Regions from separate parts of the Gordonia iterans genome, predicted to be linked through region 1. Evidence: predicted binding sites of a transcription regulator. Region 1 holds the regulator's gene; each other region holds the start of a gene.
What was found. The regulator LexA, encoded in region 1, represses DNA repair genes until DNA is damaged. The targets are predictions, from matches to a motif close to CGAACANNTGTTCG.
Positions count from the first base shown of each region.

Region 2: the regulator LexA is predicted to act here: its motif matches at 2,883-2,896, upstream of C6V83_RS11320 (HNH endonuclease signature motif containing protein).
Region 3: the regulator LexA is predicted to act here: its motif matches at 2,278-2,291, upstream of C6V83_RS03205 (HNH endonuclease signature motif containing protein).
Region 4: the regulator LexA is predicted to act here: its motif matches at 3,633-3,646, upstream of C6V83_RS06795 (error-prone DNA polymerase).

Region 1 covers NZ_CP027433.1:2,092,833-2,097,803, forward strand. The annotation lists gene C6V83_RS09600 (DeoR/GlpR family DNA-binding transcription regulator) at 1-609, opposite strand, end outside; gene C6V83_RS09605 (putative PEP-binding protein) at 728-2,434, shown strand; gene lexA (transcriptional repressor LexA) at 2,450-3,148, opposite strand; gene C6V83_RS18720 (LysM peptidoglycan-binding domain-containing protein) at 3,313-3,987, shown strand; gene nrdR (transcriptional regulator NrdR) at 4,043-4,501, shown strand; gene hrpA (ATP-dependent RNA helicase HrpA) at 4,515-4,971, opposite strand, start outside.
Region 2 covers NZ_CP027433.1:2,461,949-2,466,919, forward strand. The annotation lists gene cobN (cobaltochelatase subunit CobN) at 1-1,995, opposite strand, end outside; gene C6V83_RS11315 (SRPBCC family protein) at 2,290-2,637, shown strand; gene C6V83_RS11320 (HNH endonuclease signature motif containing protein) at 3,004-4,905, shown strand.
Region 3 covers NZ_CP027433.1:707,872-712,842, forward strand. The annotation lists gene C6V83_RS03195 (NDMA-dependent alcohol dehydrogenase) at 1-123, shown strand, start outside; gene C6V83_RS03200 (DUF2339 domain-containing protein) at 139-2,169, opposite strand; gene C6V83_RS03205 (HNH endonuclease signature motif containing protein) at 2,355-3,476, shown strand; gene C6V83_RS03210 (response regulator) at 3,549-4,169, opposite strand; gene macS (MacS family sensor histidine kinase) at 4,253-4,971, opposite strand, start outside.
Region 4 covers NZ_CP027433.1:1,440,748-1,445,718, forward strand. The annotation lists gene C6V83_RS06775 (hypothetical protein) at 1-811, shown strand, start outside; gene C6V83_RS06780 (hypothetical protein) at 895-1,431, opposite strand; gene C6V83_RS06785 (alanine racemase) at 1,859-2,932, opposite strand; gene C6V83_RS06790 (hypothetical protein) at 3,018-3,383, opposite strand; gene C6V83_RS06795 (error-prone DNA polymerase) at 3,658-4,971, shown strand, end outside.

The DNA.
Region 1 (4,971 bases):
GGCGGCGCCGATCATCGCCTGCTTGGCGGCCGCCTCGTCCGGATCCGGGGTGGAGAGGCCGTGTGCGACGGACAGGCCGTTGGTGCCGATGAAGGCCACCGAGACACGCAGGCGTCCGAACGCGGCGACGGTGTCGGCGCCGACTGCCGCCCCGGTCTTACCCCGGATCCGACCGCCGATCAGGGCGACTTCGCACTTCGGGAGGGTGGCGAGGTATGCGGCCAGCGGCACGGCGTTCGTCACGGTGACGAGTTCGCGGTCGGCAGGCAGTGCGAGGGCGGCGCGCAGGGTCGTCGTTCCCGCGTCGAACAGGACCGATCCTCCGCTGGGCGGGACGAACGCCTGAGCGGCTGCGCCGATCGCGGTCTTCTCCTGCAGCCGGGATTGTTCGCGCTGGGCCAGATCGGGTTCGTCCACGACGGCGGCCACGTCGGGCCGGACAGCTCCGCCGTGCACGCGGTGCACGACTCCCTGTCGGGCCAGCACAGAAAGATCGCGACGGACGGTCTCGCCCGTCACCTCGAAGCGGACGGCCAGATCGGCGACGCCGACGCGGCCGCGGGCCCGGACCTCGTTGGCAATGGCCTGTTGGCGTTCTTCCGCGTACATGTCACCGTCCTGACTAGAGTCCACCTCAACGTGCCGTCACGTGCGAGTGAGTTTGGGTATGTCTGTGTTTACCTTTGTATGTGTTGACACGTCAAGAGCTATGAGTAATCTGGGTCACATGAATGAGGTGGTAGCGATGGAATCGGCCGGAAACTACGGAGCGAGCGTTGCGGTGCACGGGACTCCGGTCGTGAACGGGCTCGCCTACGGTCCGGTGATCCGGCCGGCGCCGTCACCGGAGTTCGACATCGACGCCGGGGCAGTCGTGGCCGAGGCCGACCGGGAGGCGGAGGCCAAGCGGTTTGCCGCCGCGGCGACGACGGTCGCCGATAGGTTCACCGCACGCGCGTCGTCGAGTACCGGCAGTTCCGCGGAGGTGCTCGCGGCCACCGCCTCGCTCGCGAAGGACCGCGCCTGGATCGGCACGGCGAACACGCTGATCGCTGACGGCACGCCGGCTGCGGCCGCTACTGTCGCCGCCATCGACAAGATCGCCGAGATGTTCACCAAGCTCGGCGGGTTGATGGCCGAGCGAGTCACCGACCTGAAAGACATCCGCGACCGCGTCGTCGCCGAGATTCTCGGCCTCCCCGAACCGGGGATCCCGAACCCCGACGAGCCGTCGATCCTGTGTGCCGACGACTTGGCGCCGGCCGACACCGCCGGACTGGATCCCGCTCGCGTGATCGCACTGGCCACCCGGCTCGGCGGACCGTCCAGTCATACGGCGATCATCGCGCGTCAACTCGGTATCCCGTGTGTCGTGGCGATCGCCGAACTCGACCGGATTCCGACCGGGGGCACGGCTTTCGTCGACGGTGAGCGTGGCGTCGTCGGTCTCGACCCGGACGTCGAGGAGGTCGCCGCAGCGGTGGCGAAGGCGCGAGAGGCGGCCGCGGCCGCCTCGGCGTGGAAGGGGCCGGGGCAGACGTCCGACGGTCACCGCGTGCTGATCCTCGCCAACGTCGCCGACGGACCCTCCGCCCGGGCCGCCGCCGAACCGGGGGTCTTGGAGGGTGTGGGCCTGTTCCGAACCGAGCTCGCGTTTCTCGATCGCGGGGACGAGCCGAGCGTCGACGAACAGACTGCTCTCTACCGAGCGGTGATCGACGCGTTCGACGGTGACAAAGTGGTGATCCGGACGCTCGACGCCGGGTCGGACAAGCCGCTTAAGTTCGTGAACCATCCGGATGAGGCCAATCCGGCGATGGGGGTGCGCGGCAACCGCATCGCCACGCCGCACCCGGAGATCCGCATCCATCAGCTCGACGCGATCGCCGCGGCCGCAGCGGCTGCGACGGCTGCACCCTGGGTGATGGCGCCGATGATCGCCACCGTCGCCGAAGCCCGCGAGTTCGCAGCACTGGTCCGCGAGCGAGGGCTGGTCCCGGGAGTCATGGTGGAGGTCCCCTCGGCGGCGGTGCAGGCCGATCAGATCCTGGCCGAGGTCGACTTCGTGTCGGTCGGCACCAACGATCTGACGCAGTACACGATGGCCGCAGACAGGATGTCGCCGGAGCTGGCCGCGCTCACCGATCCCTGGCAGCCGGCTGTGCTGGCCCTCATCGAGCGCGTCGGAGCAGCGGGGACAGCGCAAGACAAGCCAGTGGGCGTCTGCGGTGAAGCGGCGGCCGATCCGCTGCTGGCGTGCGTTCTGGTCGGCCTGGGGGTCACATCGCTCTCTTCGGCTCCGGCGGCGGCGCCCGCCGTCGGACTCAAGCTCGGATCGGTGACGCTCGATCAGTGTCGGGCCGCGGCGAGGGCGGCGGTCGCCGCCGACAGCGCCGCGGGGGCGCGCGACGCCGCTCGCGCCGTCCTCGGTTGACGGTTCCGAACTCGCTCAGACGCGGCGCAGTACGCTCACGACCTTGCCGAGGACCGCGGCGTCGTCGCCGGGGATGGGCTCGAAGTGTTCGTTGTGCGGCATCAGCCAGACGTGACCGTCGACCCGCTTGAAGGTCTTGACCGTGGCCTCGCCGTCGATCATGGCGGCGACGATGTCGCCGTTCTCGGCGACGTTCTGCTGGCGGACCACCACCCAGTCGCCGTCGCAGATGGCTGCGTCGATCATCGACTCGCCGACCACTCGCAGCAGGAAGAGCGAGCCCTCGCCGACCAGTTCCCGGGGCAGCGGGAAGACGTCTTCGACCGCCTCTTCGGCCAGGATCGGACCGCCGGCGGCGATCCGGCCGAGCACGGGGACATAGGCGGCCGAGGGGCGATCGGGCTCGGCCGTGGCATCGGCGCCCGGAGGCGGGGTGCGCTGATCGTCGCGCACGTTCACCGCACGGGGCCGGTGCGGGTCACGCTTGAGCAGCCCCCGCCGCTCGAGGGTGCGCAGCTGGTGCGCCACGGACGAGGTTGAGGTGAGGCCGACGGCCTCACCGATCTCCCGAATGCTCGGCGGGTAGCCGCGTTCCCGCACGGACGAACGGATGTACTCGAGGACTTCGCGCTGCCGCTGGGTCAGCGAGGCCTCCAGGGTCGCGGTCGACAGGTGTGGGTCGACCTTCGACAGGCTCTTGGGTCCGTCGGTCATCGCCGGTCCTTTCCTCGTGCTTGATTCTCGTACGGTCGGTTCACAATTTAGTCGAGTAGGTCACAGAACTCAAACATTTGTTCGACGTGTCGCGACTTTTGTCGGACCCGTGGTGTTAACTGTCGAACAAGAGTTCTTCGAACACACGAACGATGGGAGTTTCGATGACCGAGTCGCTGAAGACCCGCGCGGACCGCACCGGCCAGGAGCGCGCAGCGCACTGCGACGCGAGCCCGATGACCTGCGATGTTCCGGTGGTGCTGAGCCGTTCCACCGAGTCCTGGGGCACTGAATCCGCGGGCTGCCTGACCACCGGTCGCAGTCCCCAGACGCACCGGCGCGCCGTGCGGCTGAGCGCGAACACTCCGATTCGGACGAGCGGTACAGGACACCCGGGCGGTGCCCACGACGTTTCCGGCAGCCGTTCGAACACCGGCCGTTCGACCACCGGGAGTCCGAAGAGCGGTCGTTCGAACAGCCGCCGCTCGGAGCGGTCGCGCCGCGCGCGTCACCGCGGCCTCGTCGAGCACAGCGCGGTCGCCCCGGCGATCGCGCGTCGCCGGCGCTGGGCCGCCGGCTTGCTTCTGGGGGTCGGCTGTGCGGTCGTCGTGGCAGTGCTCGGCGTGGTCGGCGAGGACTACTCGGACGCGGCGACCGGTGCACCCGCTGCGACCGAGGTGGTGCACGTGCGCAGCGGCGAGTCGCTGGCGGCACTTGCTGCGCGCATCGCCCCCGAGGAGCCGACCGCAGCGGTGATCGCCACCGTGCGCGAGCTGAACGATCTTCAGACCGCCGGGCTGCGCCCCGGGCAGGCTCTGCTGGTGCCTGCCTACCGCTAAGGGTGAGACGGTGAGCGGCCGAGTACTGCGGTGGACGGGCAGGTACCCTGAGTGCATGCGATGCCCGTTCTGCAAGAACGACGACACCCGAGTGGTTGATTCGCGCGCGTCGGACGACGGTATGGCGATCCGCAGGCGACGGTCCTGCAGCGAATGCGGGCGCCGTTTCACGACCGTCGAGTCGGCGGTACTCGCCGTGGTCAAACGCAACGGGGTCACCGAACCCTTCTCTCGTGAGAAGGTGATGAAGGGCGTGCGCCGGGCGTGCCAGGGTCGGCATGTCGACGAAGACAAGCTCGCCAAGCTCGCTGAGGCCGTCGAGGACACCGTGCGCTCCTCGGGTTCGGCGGAGGTCCCGAGCAACGAGGTGGGCCTGGCCATCCTGGGGCCGTTGCGTGAACTCGACGAGGTCGCGTATCTGCGTTTCGCATCGGTGTACCGGTCGTTCGAGTCGGCCGAAGACTTCCAGCGCGAGATCGACGAGCTGCGCAAGGACCGTGACCCCGTCGCCTGAATCGTGGAGAGCGTCAGGTGAACGCGTCGAGCGCCTTCACCACGCGTTTCTCGGAGATCGGTCCAGCGGTGCCGAGCTGCTGAGCGAACAAGCTGACTCGTAGTTCCTCGATCATCCAGTGCGCCATCTCGTTGAGGGCATCGTGACGGACCTCCGGCAGCTGGGCGAGCCGCTGATTCCAATGGGCGATGACGCGATCGACGGTGTCGAGTCCCGCATTGTCGCGGGCCGCCGATCCCGGTAGGGCCGCCAACCGCGCGCGTGCAGCAGCGAGATAGCGGGCCAATCGCCGTAGATGGACGAGTGGCGTGTCGGCGACGAAGCCGTCGAACACCAGGTGGGCCAGTTGATCGGCGACATCGTCGGCGGCGGCGGACCCGCTGTGCCGGTCGATCTCGTGGCGGAGACCCGCCGTCTCGGCGAGCGCCGACACGGCGTGCTGAAAATACTCCGGAGCCGCGGCGCGGATC
Region 2 (4,971 bases), 370 kb from region 1:
GAGCAGCTGCTCCAGCCGGTTGATGTCGCCGTAGGTCTCGGCCCGGGCCATCGGCGGAATCAGATGGTCCACCAGCACGGCGTGCGCCCGGCGCTTGGCCTGCGTGCCCTCGCCCGGATCGTTCACCAGGAACGGGTAGATCAGCGGCAGATCGCCGAGCGCGGCGTCGGTGCCGCACTCCGCGGACATCGCGATCGTCTTACCCGGCAACCACTCGAGGTTGCCGTGCTTGCCGATGTGCACGATCGCGTCCGCGCCGAAACCCCAGCCGTCGTCGCCGGACCGGGACGCCAGCCAGCGGTAGCTCGCCAGGTAGTGGTGGCTCGGCGGCAGATCCGGATCGTGGTAGATCGCGACCGGGTTCTCGCCGAATCCGCGGGGCGGCTGCACCAGCAGCACGATCTTGCCGAACGTCATCGCCGCGATCACGATCTCCCCGGCGGGGTCGGCACTGCGGTCCACGAACAACTCGCCGGGCGGCGGGCCCCAGTGTTCGACGACGTCGGCGCGCAGACCCTCGGGGAGCCGGTCGAACCACGCGGTGTAGTCGGCCGCGCTCACCCGGATCGGGTTCGCGGCCAGCGCCTCCTCGGTGAGCCAGTCCGAGTCCTGGCCGCCCTGGTCGATCAGCGCATGCATCAGGGCGTCGGGATCGTCGTCGTCCGGCGTGGATCCCAGGCCCGGAATCGAGCCGTCACCGAGGTCGTAGCCGGCGGCGCCGAGGGCCCGCAGGAGATGGATGAGCGAGCGGGGGGTGTCCAGGCCGACAGCGTTGCCGATGCGGGCGTGCTTGGTCGGGTACGCCGAGAGCAGCAGCGCGACGTGCTTGTCGGGAGCGGCCACGTGCCGCAGTCGCGCGTGCGCGATCGCGATGCCCGCGACGCGGGCGCAGCGCTCGGCGTCCGGCGCGTAGTACGGGAGCCCGTTGTCGTCGAACTCCTTGAACGAGAACGGCACGGTGATGATGCGTCCGTCGAACTCGGGCACAGCCACCTGGCTCGCCACGTCCAGTGGCGACATGCCGTCGTCGCTGTCCACCCAGTCGGCTCGCGACGAGGTGAGGCACAGGCCTTGCAGAATCGGGATGTCCAGGGCGGCAAGACGTTCGACGTTCCATGCCTCGTCGTCGCCACCGGCGCTCGCCGTGGCCGGGGTGGTTCCGCCGGCTGCCAGGACGGTCACCACGAGGGCGTCGAACGTGCCGAGGTGCGCGATCAGATCGTCCGGGGCGGCGCGCAGCGAGGCGCAGAAGATGCCTTCGGCATCGGCCCCGCGCTCTTCCAGCGCCGTGCACAGCGCGTCGATGTACTCGGTGTTGCCAGCGAGGTGCTGGGCGCGGTAGTACAGCACCCCGATCCGGGGACGCGGTCCGCGGTCTCGCGCCTCCGCCCCAGCCGCCCCCTGAGCACCCCCCGCCCCCATCGCCCCTTGAGCACCCGCCGCCCCTTGAGCACCCGCCGCCCCTTGAGCACCCGCCGCCCCTTGAGCTTGTCGAAAGGTCCCCGGCCGCTCGGGCACCCCCGCCGCCCCTTGAGCACCCGCCGCCCCTTGAGCTTGTCGAAAGGTCCCCGGCCGCTCCAGCGCACCCCAGTTCGGCGTCTCGACCGGCGGATCGAAGCCCAGCCCGGTCAGCAGCACGGTGTCGGAGAGGAAGTGGTGGACCTGCGCGAAGTTCTCCCGCCCGCCGGCGACGAAATAGCTGTGCGCCTGTGCAGCGACACCGGCCGGGACCGTCGACAGCGACATCAGATCAGGATCGGGGTTGAGCTCACCGGACAGCACCACCACCGGCGCCGCGCCGGCGAGCACCGCGTCGAGCCCCTCCTCCCATGCGCGACGGCCGCCGAGCAGCCGCACCACCACCAGGTCGGCGTGCTCGATCAGCGCCGGCACCTCGTCGAGCAGCAGTCGCGACGGATTGGCGACGGTGTAGTCGGCGCCGCAGGTGGCGGCGGTGCGAAGGTCGGTGTCCGAGGTGGACAGCAGTGTGATCACGGGCAGATGCCTACTCCCTGCCGGGTGGCGCGCCCGGCGTCGACGGTGCGGCGGCCCGAAAGGGGGCGGGACGCCGGACGACGAGGCGGGTCTGACTCGGCCCGGGAACCCGGGCCACACAGTGGCGCGACCGTGCCGGCCTCACACCGGCTTCCGCCTCATCGAATCGGATGCCACTCTAGTCGGGTGAAGACCGTCATCGTCGAACGCACCGCCGCCGCTCCCGTCGAACGGGTCTGGGCCGTCCTCACCGACCTCGACGCCGCCGCCGACGTGCTGTAGGGCGTCGCCCGGATCGAACGCGTCGAGGGCGAGGGGTACGCACCCGGCGTCGTGTGGCGAGAGACGCGGACCGTCATGGGCGCCGAGGAGACCGAGGAGATGACCGTCGCCGAGGTCGACGCTCCGCACCGCACCGTCATCACCTCGCTCTCGCGCGGAGTCGCTTACCGCACCGAGTTCACGCTCACCTCGGTGTCGCCGGCCAGCACCACGATCACCATGCGATTCGCCGGCGACTCGACCGCCACCGGATTCAAAGCGCTCCTCGGGAAGGTGACGGCGCCTCTGGGTGCGGCGGTCGCCCGGAAGATGATGCGCGCCGACCTCGACGACCTCGTGCGGGCCGCCGAGAATTCGTAACGAGCAACGCCGATTGAGCGAGCGTCGCATCGATGTTTGAGCGAGCCTCCTCTCCGACTGGGCGAACACCTCATCGGAGTTTGAGCGAGCGCAGCCCTTCGACAAGCTCACGAACCACCCTTCGACAAGCTCACGAACCACCCTTCGACGGCTCAGGAACCACCCTTCGACGGGCTCAGGAACCACCCTTCGACGGGCTCAGGAACCACGAGTCGAGATCACCACCGTTCTCTCCGGTTGACCCTCGACCATGTGGTCGAGAACTAGTTTTGTCACACCCCTGTCGTAAAGTGACGTCAGACACACAGAGAACCAGAATCACTGGTTCTACCAGCGGGAACAGCAACTTCGGGGGAGGTGAACATCGTGGCCGTCAACAGCATCTCGTACGACGACGACGCTGCTGCCGCGGGTGCGCGCGATGGCTCGGTGGCTGCTCCGGCCGGTGCTGACCCTGCCAGCGCCGATCGTGGTGGCGCCGATCCTGCTGGTTTCGATCCGGCCGCGCTCGTCGCGAACCTGTCGCCCGCGGACCTGCTGGCGGTGCAGACCGCCGCCGAGAAGCGCCTCACCACGGAGGCGACCTCTCTGTTGGCTGCCGAGTCCGAGGACGGTTTGTTGGGGTTGCTCGATGCGCGTGAGCAGTGCCGCCGCCGCGCCGAAGTGTTCGATGCCGCCCTGTACGTGGAGATCTCCGATCGGGGCGTGTACCGCACCGCCGGACACATCTCGGTCCACCAGCTGTACGCCTACGGGGTGCGACTGGGGCCCGGGGAGGCCCGCCGCCGCCGGATCACCGCCGAAGGCATCGCCGCCATGGGCACCCTGACCGGTGAACGCCTCCAACCACACCTGACCGCCACCGCCACCGCGGTCGCCGACGGCGAGGCCGGCGCCGCCCACGCGGCCGCGGTCACCGAGATCATGGACAAGCTGCCCTCGGCGGTCACCCACGATGACCGGGTGAAAGCCGAAGCCATGCTCGCTGATGCGGCGCGGCGTCTGGACCCTGCCGCGGTGACGGTGGTGGGTAACCGGATCCTGGCGTGGCTCGACCCCGACGGCACCCTGGCCGACGACCACGACCGGGCCCGGCGGCGTACGTTCAATCTGCAGCCGCAGAACCGGCAGTTGATGAGCAAAGTCCGGGCCCTGCTCACCCCCGTCCTGCGGGCCAAGCTGGAGGTGGTCTTGCATCAGTGGGCTGCGGCGGGGATGAACAATCCCGCCGACCCGGACTCCCCACGCGGGGCCGCCGACCAGCCCGGCCTCGACCCCGCCGTCCTGGCCGCCGCGGCCGAGCGGGACACCCGCACGCTCGGGCAGCGTCAACACGACGCCCTCGAAGCCCTGTGCGACTGGGCGTCAGCGCTGGCCGGCCAACCCGCCCCGACGCGGATTCCGTCGCAGACCGTGGTCACCGTGACCGATGAGGATTTGGCGCGGCAGGCCGGGATCGCCTGGACCGCGACCGGCACCCGCATCCCGGTCACGGATCTGGTGCAGTTCGCCGCGGATACGGTCCCGTATCTGGCGGTGTTCTCTCAAGCCACCGGACAAGTCTTGTATTTGGGGCGGGCCAGCCGCTTCGCCACGGCCGCACAGCGGTTGGCGTTGTTCGCCCGCGACCGGGGTTGCACCGCGCCGGGCTGCACCGTGCCGTTCATCCGCACCCAAGCCCACCATATGCCCGACTGGACCGACAACGGACAGACCGATATCGACCGGTTGGGTGGGGCGTGCGGACGTCATAACCGGATGAACGGCAAGACTGCCGGGCATTGGGAGTCGACGGTCCTCACCTTCGGTCCCGACGCCGGACGCGTCGGCTGGCGCCCGGTCGGGCGCGACAGTCGGTGGCAGAGCAACATCCTGTTCCACCCCGAACGCCTCGCACCCGACCCCGGGCACAGCCACCCGACCACAGCAGCCGGACCGGAAGACCCCGGACCACCCGGCGACGCCGGGCCGCACGGCGACCTCGGACCACCCGAAACCCTCGGGCCATATGGCGACACCGGACCACCCGGCGACGCCGAGCCACTTGGCGATCTCGGGCCACCCGACGCCGCGCTACTTGGCGACACCGGGTCATCCGATGACGCCGGGTCACTTGGCGACACCGGACCACCCGGCGACGAGCCGAGCGGCCCGAGACCGACGATGATCGTCGTGCACCGACCGTCCCCGCTGACTGGACACGGCCCGCCGGACCCGCCCTCGGGAGCCGAACAGATCCTCACCCGGCTCCTGGCACAGGCATCCTGACCGCACCACCCGCGGCCAGGCCGCCCGGGGCTGCCCGAGACTCGCCACCCGCCGACGTCGTCCCCA
Region 3 (4,971 bases), 1.4 Mb from region 1:
CTCAATCTCGCGGATCTGGTGACCCAGACCTACAAGCTGGAGGAGATCAACAAGGCGTACGACGACATGCTCGAGGGCAACAACGTCCGCGGGATGATCGTGTACGACGACGCCGACTGGTGAGTTCGCGACGGGTGCTCAGCGTCGCTGCGGGGCCCCGAAGGGCGCCGGGCCCGGGGCCGGGAACGGGGAACCCGGCCCCGCCGGACCGGCGGCGGGAGGCGGTCCGGCCGGCCGGACGCGTTCGGAGGGCGGGCCGTCGGGGTCGTCGTTCAGGCTCTGCGCGTACGCGACGCCGAGGCCCAGCAGCACCAGTCCGACGACGATGAAGGCGATCACCCGGAAGATCCCGGCGAGTGCGGCGAGGTCGAACAGGAAGAGTTTGCCGACGGCGACGCCGAGGACGATCAGTCCGGCGGTCAGCACCAGCGTGCGTGAGGAACCGCGGAGGCGTCGGGCCCACAGCAGGGCGACGGCGCCGACGACGACGAAGCCGATGGTGGCGCACATGTGGCCCGCCCGAAAGCCGGTGAGCGAGCCGCCGGAGGCCAGGGCCCCGACCGCGACGCAGAGGACGTTGAACAGGACGAGGCCGACGACGCTGGCGCTCACCACGAAGGTGTTCCGGTCGGAGTCGGTGCGACCCTGCGTCCAGCAGCGGGTGAGCACGGCGAGCGCCGCCATCGCCAGCAGCGCGCCGATCACCACCACCACGCGCCGTCCGGTGGACAGTGCGGAGGCGTCGACCAACTGAAGCAGGCCGGGACCGGCCAGTGCGAGCAGCCCGACCCCGAGGGCGACGGTCGCGAGGATCCGGAGGGCGGTCGCCAGTTCCTCGGTGTACAGGGAGGCCAGCGTCAGGAGCAGTGCGATGGCGAGAAGCCCGAGCGTCAACCCGTCCGCGCGGCCGGCGACGCCGATCGCGACGACCGCGGTCGCCACGGCCCCCGTCAGCCACACCATCCGGACGCCGAGGTCGGCGCCGGGCAGGGCCGGGCCCAGGAGAGTGAGGAGCGCCAGGAGTGCGGCGGCGGCGCCGAGCAGGATCGCGGTGGTGGTGGCACCGAGGACGGGCGATCCGCCGACGAGTGGAAGCAGCGGGATCAGGCCGACGAGGGCCACTACAAGCGGAATCCCGCTTGTCCGCAGCAGCGCCACCGCCGAGCCGACGGCGAGCAAGAAGCAGACGGACGCGGCCACCGCGAACTGGCTTGCCTCGGCGCGATCGCCGAGTGCGGCGACGACGACCAGCGGCGCCGCCGTGGCGACGGTGTTGACCGTGAACAGCACCGGCCAGTCCCGGCCGAGCTGCACGGCCAGGGTGGCGGCGGCGTAGACGAGCAGGAATACCACCAGGGTGAGCGTGACGCCGTGGGTCAGGAACGGAGCGAAGGCGATCAGGCCGATGCCGACGGTGACGCCGAGCGCCTGGCTGTCCCACAGCCCGGCGACGACGAAGCCGCCGGCGGCGATCAGTCCGGTCAGCACCAGCGCGGCGATCACCGGGAGCCAGTGATAGATGTTCGCCGCGGCGAGCACGCAGAACAGGGCGGCGGCGATGCCGGTGGCGACGAGGGCCGCGGCGGCGGTGCGCTTGACTGCCTCCCGTCCGATGCGGAGTCCGGCGCCGACCAGAGCGGCCGCGAGGAGTGCGCCGCCGGCGACGCGGACCTCCGGCCTGAGCAGGCCGGCCTGGGCGGCGAGGACGAGGAGAAGCACGACGCCGATCAACGTGATCGCGACGCCCGTGAAGGCGAGGATCTTGCCGAGGGTGACGCCGTTGCCGGCGGGAGCGGGCACGGCGGGCGCCGGCGGGCCGAACGGCCGCGGCTGCGGTGGCGGCGGCGGTCCCGCGGTGGCGTACTGCAGCTGGGGCCGTGGTGCGGGGGCCGTCGGTGGGAGGGCCGGACCCCGTGCGAGACGGGGTGCCGGACCGCGTGCCGGGTCGGGTGCCGCGGTCACCGATGCGGGCTGCGGGGGAGCGGACTCGTGCGGAGCTGCCTCAGGTGCGGTCTGTGCGTCGGCCTGTTCGACGGACTGAGCCGCCTCCATGGCCTCGCGGAGGTCGGCGACGTCGTCGGTGACTCGGTTCAATCGCGCGGTGATCGAGCTCAGTTCGTCCCCGATGCGCGCCACGGCAGTGAAGAACGGATCCGGTTGTGTGCCCATGAGTCCAGTGTGGTTGCTGACCAGGGCTGCAGGGATGCGCGAAACTACCTAGTTCTCACGACGAACCGACCACACGGGGGGGGGGGGGGCTTGCCCGAGCATCGGGATCAAACACTTGATCGAGCCTCGGTCACGGAGTAATGTGAATCACATCTAGTTCGAACAGGCTTCGGGGGTGAGAGTCTATGGTGCACGTCGACCGCGGCACGCCGTGGGCCCGCGTCGACCTGACCGCGGCGGGCATGGTCGCTCCCGATGCCGACGATTCGGACCGCACACAGTGTCACGACTGGCTGGTGTACGCCTCGGCCGCGTGGCGTGGGCAGGGGTTCTTGTACTGGGAACAACTCCGCGGTATCGGGCAGTTCCTCGATATCGCGCTGGCCAACCTGCACGACGCGGTCGAGTCTGCCGCAGTCGAGTCTGACTCGGAGTGTGCGGCCGCCGAGTTCGACGTCACCGACGCCTACACCGCCGCGACGACCGAGGTGCAGGTCCTGTTCGGGGTGCCCCTGTCCCAGGCACGTGCGTTGGTCGGTCAAGCGATCGCCGCGTCCGAGCGTCTGCCGCGTACCGCGGAACTGTTGCGCGACGGTCAGCTCAGCCCCGACGCCACCGTCCGCGACCTCGACCTGGACCAGTTCGGCGCCCCCGACGTACCACCCGAGACACCGATCCTGATCGAACGCACCGCCCAGCCCGCCGACCCCTACCGGCCCACCACCGCACTCGACGTCCTCGTGCGCGCCCTGTTCCAGACCTGCTCGGTCCCCGGCTGCGACCGCCCGGCCTGGAACTGCGAACTCGACCACGTCGACGAGTACGACCACGCCTGCCCGGCCACCGGCGGACCGACCTGCCTGTGCAACCTCGGGCCCACATGCGTGCTGCACCACCAGATCAAAACCCACGCCGGAACACCGGACCCGGCCGAGGGATTCCTCGACCCCTCGTCTGCGCGTCGTCGCAGGCTCCGCCACCCGCTCAGGACAAGCGACCAATGGATCGACGACCAATGGATCGACGACCACGGCACCGTCTGGACCTCGATCACCACACCACACGGCCTGACCGTCGACACCCCCGCACCCGGACAATGGATGTTCCCCCAACTAGCCGGCATCCGCTGCCTCCACCAGAGGCCCACCACACCCCCACCGGCACCACCGGACCCGAACCCACACCACGACCCCAGCCGCGGCGGCCTCCACACCGCCACCGCACACAAACACGCCTGGCGCCGCGCCGAACGCGCCCGCCTCCGACGTCAACGCGAACGGGCCGAACGCGATCCGCCGCCGTTCTAGCTGGCGGGGTCTCGACTCCGCTCGACCGGCTTTAAGAAGGGCTCGACCGGCTATTAGAAGGGCTCGACCAGCTTATGACAGACCATGTTCCATGGCGTAGCGGGCGAGTTCGACGCGGTTGCCGAGCTGCAGCTTGCGGAGGGTGGCGCCGACGTGGTTCTCGACGGTGCGCGGGCTCAGGTGCAAGCGCTCGGCGATCTGCCGCGAGCTCAGGCCCTTCGCGACGTAGCGGAGGACCTCGGTCTCACGTTCGGTGAGGGCGGGGGCGTCGTCCGCCGGCTCCTTGGCGAGGCGCCGGAACTCGCCGAGGACCAGACCTGCCAGCCCCGGCGTGAAGACGGCCTGCCCGGCCGCGGTGGCCCGCACTGCGGAGACGAGTTCGGCGCGCTGCGCGCTCTTGACCAGATACCCGGTGGCGCCGGCCTTCACCGCCTCGAGCACGTCGTCGCGTTCCTCCGAGGCCGACAGCACCAGGATCCGCGTGTCCGGAGAGACGGCAAGCACCCCGGCGGTGGCCTGGGCGCCGTTGCCGTCGGGCAGTTGCATGTCCATCAGCACCACATCGGGGCGGCAGGCCCTGGCCACCTCGGTGGCGCGCTTGACCCCGTCGGCGGTGGCGACCACGTCGAAACCCTCGTCGGTCAGGTCGCGGGCCACACCGTCGCGCCACATCGGATGATCGTCGACCACCATCACACGCAGCCGGCGCTGTGCCGCGGCGGGCGGCGGAGCGCCTGACGGCCGGTGGCGCGGTGCAGGGGCGTTCGGGTTCGGGGTCATCGTCCGCTTCTCCTCGAGACATCCGGGTCGGCTCGGTTCACCGGGATCGTCATCTCCCATTCTGTCCCCGCGCCGGGGGCCGATTCCAGCGAAATGGAACCGCCGAGTGTTTCGATCCGGCCGATGATCGACCGGCTGATCCCCATGCGGCCTTCACCGGTCGCCTGCCGGAGCCGGCCTTCGGGGATGCCGCAGCCGTCGTCGCGCACGCTGAGGACCACGGCATCGTCGAGGTCTTCGAGCAGGATGAAGCTGGCCGCGCCCGGGCCCGCGTGCAACCGCGTGTTGTCCAGGATGTTGTCGACCGCCGCGAGGATCTCATTGGCGGCCAGGGTGGGCAGGACGACCGGGTCGGCGGGAGTGCTCACCGAGACGTTGTCGGTCGAACGGATGCGCAGTGCCGCGCCGAGATCGGTCCGCCCGCTCCGGGGAGCCGGGGTGGCCGTGGAGCCCTCGGCGATGAGCCGTCGCAGACGCAGCTCTTGATCCGCCGCCAGTGCGGCCAGTTCGGCGGTGGGCCCGCCGATCTCCCGGCCGCGCCGCGAGATGAGGGCGAGGGCCTGCAACACGCCGTCGTGCACCTGCCGGGCCAGCCTCTCCCGCTCGGCCGCCTGCACCGCCACGTGCACCGCGGCGGTCAGCTTCTCGTGACTCACCCGGGCCCGGGAGGCGGCCAGTCCGACCGCCATGCCCGACACGACGAGCAGCAGGAAAG
Region 4 (4,971 bases), 650 kb from region 1:
GACCATTGTGAGCAACGATGTCGTGCGGGCGCTCGGGGAAGGCTGGCAACAGGCAGACGGGCCGCTGGCCGTGGTGGTCTTCGATGCGCTGGTGAACTTCATCAAGAACTGTCATGCGTACGCACAGGTCGAAGTGCGCAATCGCGCGATCATCCTGGGCCCGGCCGAGTTCGACGGCGTCGAGGTCGGGCTCGGGGTCCGGGCGATCACCACCGAGAAATACTTCGTCTCCAACGAGGACCTGCTCCTGTGGGATGTCACGGGCAAGCCCGTCATTACCGAACAGATGAGCGCCTACCCGATCCTGGACACGTCCGGCGGCGACTTCAAGTTCGAGCCGCGCGACCCGTACGCCATCTTCCGGGTGGCCGGGTCGGATCCGGTCACGGTCGGTGTGGAGATCTGTCTGGACCACTCCGATCACCGGATGCGCAAGAGCGTCGACCGCAGTCCGTGGCCCGCCCGGGGCGACGGGCTGGACCTGCATCTGATCCCCTCGTGCGGCATGCAACTGCATCGGCCGTCGGTCGCCGCGCGCGCCGGGGGATGGGCGTTCAACTGCGACGGTCAGTACGCCCTCGGGGATCCGAACAGGCCGGCACTGCTCAGCACGGCACGCTCCGCGCGTGTACTGCTCCTTTGCCGACTACGTGGCCGCAGCCGACTCTGCCTACGGAGCGCACACGCAGCTCGCCCGGATCACGACTGCTCCGCAGGGATCGAACGTTCGGGCGGTCGGCGCTCACGATGCCGGATTCGACGCCGCGCTGGAAGTTCAGGTCATGGTGCTCCCGGTGGCGCCGGTACCTGATTTCGACGGATTCTTCGCCGGCGGCCCGGGCGCCCTCCATCTCTATGGAGTCGACGAGCCGCTCCCGATCCGATCGTGAGGACTCAGCCGGCGAGATCGTCCGGGCCGATCTCCGGATCGAACCCGGAGGTCACCGGCTGAGCGCTTTCCAGACGGGTGCGGAACCGGCCGTCGTGCAATTCGGCGGCGGCCTCGGCGATCACCTGTCGTGTCGACGACCCGCCGCTCGCGAACCTCTTGTCGACCAGCACGTCGCCGATCCGCACGTCGATGCACCAAGGCACGAGCCCGGCGGCGCGCGCCGCCAGGACCGCCGGGGTCGCCAGCAGCGCCGACAAACCGGAGAGCAGGTAGGCCGCGGTCAGCGCGATCGGCAGTAAGAAGGCCGCTGCGATGTAGTCCGGCAGATTCAGCATGGTGTCCAACCATCCGGCTCCGCCCTCGTCGTCTGTCTGGTCGGGCTTCAGTTCGGATTCGGGTTCCGGGACCGGGTCCGGCATGCGTTGATCGATCCAGTGCACCGAGCCGGTCAGTCCGGTGGTGCCCCAGACCGGCCGCCAGGCGAGAAGTCGCCGCCGCACCGTCCAGCGTTCGCCCCTGGCGGTTCGTCCGGTCTGCATGAGCGCCGATCCTACTGAAACGGCACTTCCGCCCCGTCAAGGCCGGTTCCCTCGACACCCTCCAAACATGAGAGGGAAAATTTGTACATTTACGATCATGTGTTCGAACGGTGAGTGATGTCACAATAGGTCATGACTACTTCAGAGCGCTGTGTGGGTCAACTTCACTGTGGCCGTCCCGACCGCACCGGCAGGTCCCCGCCGCCATGAGCTGTTCTCGCGCTGCGCCACGTCATCGCCGTGAAGGCCCGATGACGTCAGTATCGCTCCGGTCGCCGACCGTTGTCCCGACCGGACAGCCACGACGCCGAGTGCAGCACTGTAGGCCCCGATCCCGGTCACCGGAAGGGCAGCTCTCTCCGTTCAGGGGAGGGTGCACGTTTTTTGACAAGTTCATATCGGGACCGCGATCGCACCGGGTCTGTTGTCAGCGGTTGGCGCCGCGGCCGATGATCGGCCAGTGTTCGGTGCCGTGGGCAGTGTCGGCGACGAGCTCGTCGGTCAGGTTCACCGCGGTGCAGACGTGGTTCGGAATCGCACGCACGAGCTCGCCGAGGCCTGGAAGTGTCGTGCCGGAGGGGTGTTCGACGACGGCATGATGTTCGGACAGGGACACGATCCGCGCATCCGGGTAGTCGAGCAGCCGGCCGAAGCCGGTGGTCCACGGCGGCCGATCGGCACCGAGTGTCTTGCTCCCGGCATCGAGGACCGCTCTTCGCCGTCGTGCATCCACGCTCACCACGGTGGCCATCGCGACGAGGGCGATCTGGCCGGCGTCGCACGAGCCGAGCTCCCATTGCTGTGCGTCGTTGAAGGGGTACACGCCGGGGCGGATCTCGGTGAGTCCTGCGGCGTCGGCGAACGCCACCGTCGGCGTCGACCCGCCGCTGATCACCCGGGGATCGATTCTGCTGCGGCGCAGGGATTCCGCTGCCTCGGACAGCGACTCGGCCTCCTGGCGCGCGGCCTCGGAGCGGGCCGGGCCGGGACCGTAGCCGTGGCCGGGAAAGGTGAAGACGCCGATCGTCTGCAGCCCGCCGTCGCGGGCTGCAGCGGCGATCTCGCCGGCCTCGTCGGGTGCCACTCCGGTCCTGTGCATCCCGGAGTCGATCTCGATCAGGACCTCGACCGGGGCGCCTCGCAGACCTGCGGCGAGACGCCGCGCGCCGTCGACGGAGTCGACGCCGACCCGCAGCGCGCAACGGCTGGCCAGAGCCCGCAAGCGGTCGGCCTTCGTGGGCGAGAGCCAGAGGGGGTACGCGATGAACAGGTCGGTGAAGCCTGCGTCGGCGAAGGCCTCGGCCTCGGCGATCGTCGCGACCGTGAGCCCCGCCGCGCCGGCGTCGATCTGGCGTTGCGCCACCTGTGTGCACTTGTGAGTCTTGGCGTGCGGCCGCAGCTGCAGTCCCTGTGTGGCGGCCCAGCCGGCCAGTCTCTCGATGTTGCGTCGGAGCCGGTCGTCGTCGACCAGTAGGTACGGCGTGTCGTCGCGCTCCTGCACGCGTCCAGCGTTCCACACTCCGGTGCGGCGTGCCGCTGCTGATCTCCGGCTCGATGCCGGGCCGGTAGATCGGCCGCGCTGCGAGCTACTCGCCGAACGCCGATCGGACGATCTCGCCGACCCTGACTGCGGTCGCTTCATCGAACTCGTTCAGGTACCAGGCACACGGAAGCAGTGCGTCGGTCGCGGCCGGATCGCGCTGGACCTGTGCTTTCTCGGTGAGCCCGAAGGTCATCAGTTCGTCGTCGAGCCGGAAGAACACGATCACGGGGGTGCTGCGCCCGGTGGCGTAGCCGGGCATTCCGTACCAGAGTCGCGGCTTGAGTTTGGGCCCGGCGGACAGGATCGCCTCGTGCAGGCGGCGGCCGATGGAGCGGTAGGGCTCGGGCATGGAGTCGATCTTGTCGACGACGGCCTGCTGCTCTTTGGTGGCCTTGTCGGTGGTAGCCATGATTCTGGCCCTTTCATTCGCGCCGCTGTCGCGGCATGGATACGACAATCCGCCCGCCGGTGACGGGTGGATCGCACTATCTCCATTGCGGACATGTCCTGCCGGAGCCGGTAGTCCCCTCCGCGAATGTGTCAGGTGAGCACTTCACCATCGAGAGCGCGCGAGGCACGTGACCTCACTCCGTCAGAATAGGGGAACGCGGGCGCCGATCGCCACTGGAGCGGTGGTCTGCGGCCACATGGATGCCATCGAACATACGTTCTATAATGGTCCGGTGGGATGGAGTAACGGGCCGCCGAGCTGGTCGGAGATGGAGCGAGTGCTCTCCGGCCGGTCGCCTGCCGCGGGTGCCGACGGCGCGCAGCCATATGTCCCGGGCGACGGCGGGGACTCCCCGGCTTGGTCGCGCAAGCGTGGCGCGTATCAGCCCGAGGAGGTGCGCTCCGTCGTCTCGGCGGTCCCGTACGCCGAACTCCACGCGCACAGCTCCTACAGCTTCCTCGACGGCGCCTCGCTGCCCGAAGAGATGGTCACCGAGGCGCAGCGGCTCGATCTGAAAGGTCTCGCGCTGACCGACCACGACGGCTTCTACGGCGTTGTTCGCTTCGCCGAGGCCGCCCGCGAGTACGGCATGCCGACGGTCTTCGGTGCAGAGCTCTCGCTGCAACGGGATTCTGCGCGTGCGGGAGCGGTGGATCCGCCAGGTGAGCACCTGCTGGTCCTCGCCCGAGATGCCGAGGGCTATCGGCGGCTGTCCCGGGTGATCGCCGACGCGCACATGAGCGGCGACCCTTCGACGGGGCTCAGGGGCCGAAAGGGGCTGCTGAGTTACGACGCGGACCTCCTCACCTCGTCGGCGAGGGGACACTGGCTGATCTTGACCGGCTGTCGGAAGGGATCGGTGCGCCGGGCGCTGGCTGCCGGCGGTGCGGTGTCGGCACGAAAGACGCTGGGGGAGTTGACTGATCGCTTCGGTCGGGAGAACGTCGTCGTCGAGCTGACCGCTTCCGGCTGCAGCGACGACGACGAGCGCAACGAAGTGCTGACAGCGTTGGCCGGTGAGGCGCGACTGCCGACCGTTGCCACCACGGGCGCGCATTTCTCGGGCCCGCAGCGACGACGGCTCGCCATGGCGGTGGCCGCGGTGCGGGCGCGCACCGACGTCGCCACCATCGCCGAATGGCTGCCGGGCATCGGTGGGGCACATCTGCGCAGTGGAGACGAGATGGCCCGGCTGATGCCGGCGCACCGCGAGGCGATCGACAACGCTGCGGCGCTGGCCGCGGACTGCTCCTTCTCGCTGGGGCTGATCGCGCCGAATCTGCCGCCTTTCGACGTTCCCGAGGGACATACCGAGGCGAGTTGGCTGCGGGAGCTGACCGAGCGGGGTGCCCGCCGCCGCTACGGCACCCGCGTCGACCGCCCCGATGCCTATCGGCAGATCGATCACGAGCTGGACATCATCGAGACGCTGATGTTCCCCGGGTACTTCCTCGTGGTGCACGACATCGTCGATTTCTGCAAACAGCACGACATCCTCTGCCAGGGCCGGGGGAGCGCCGCGAACTCGGCGGTCTGCTACGCGCTG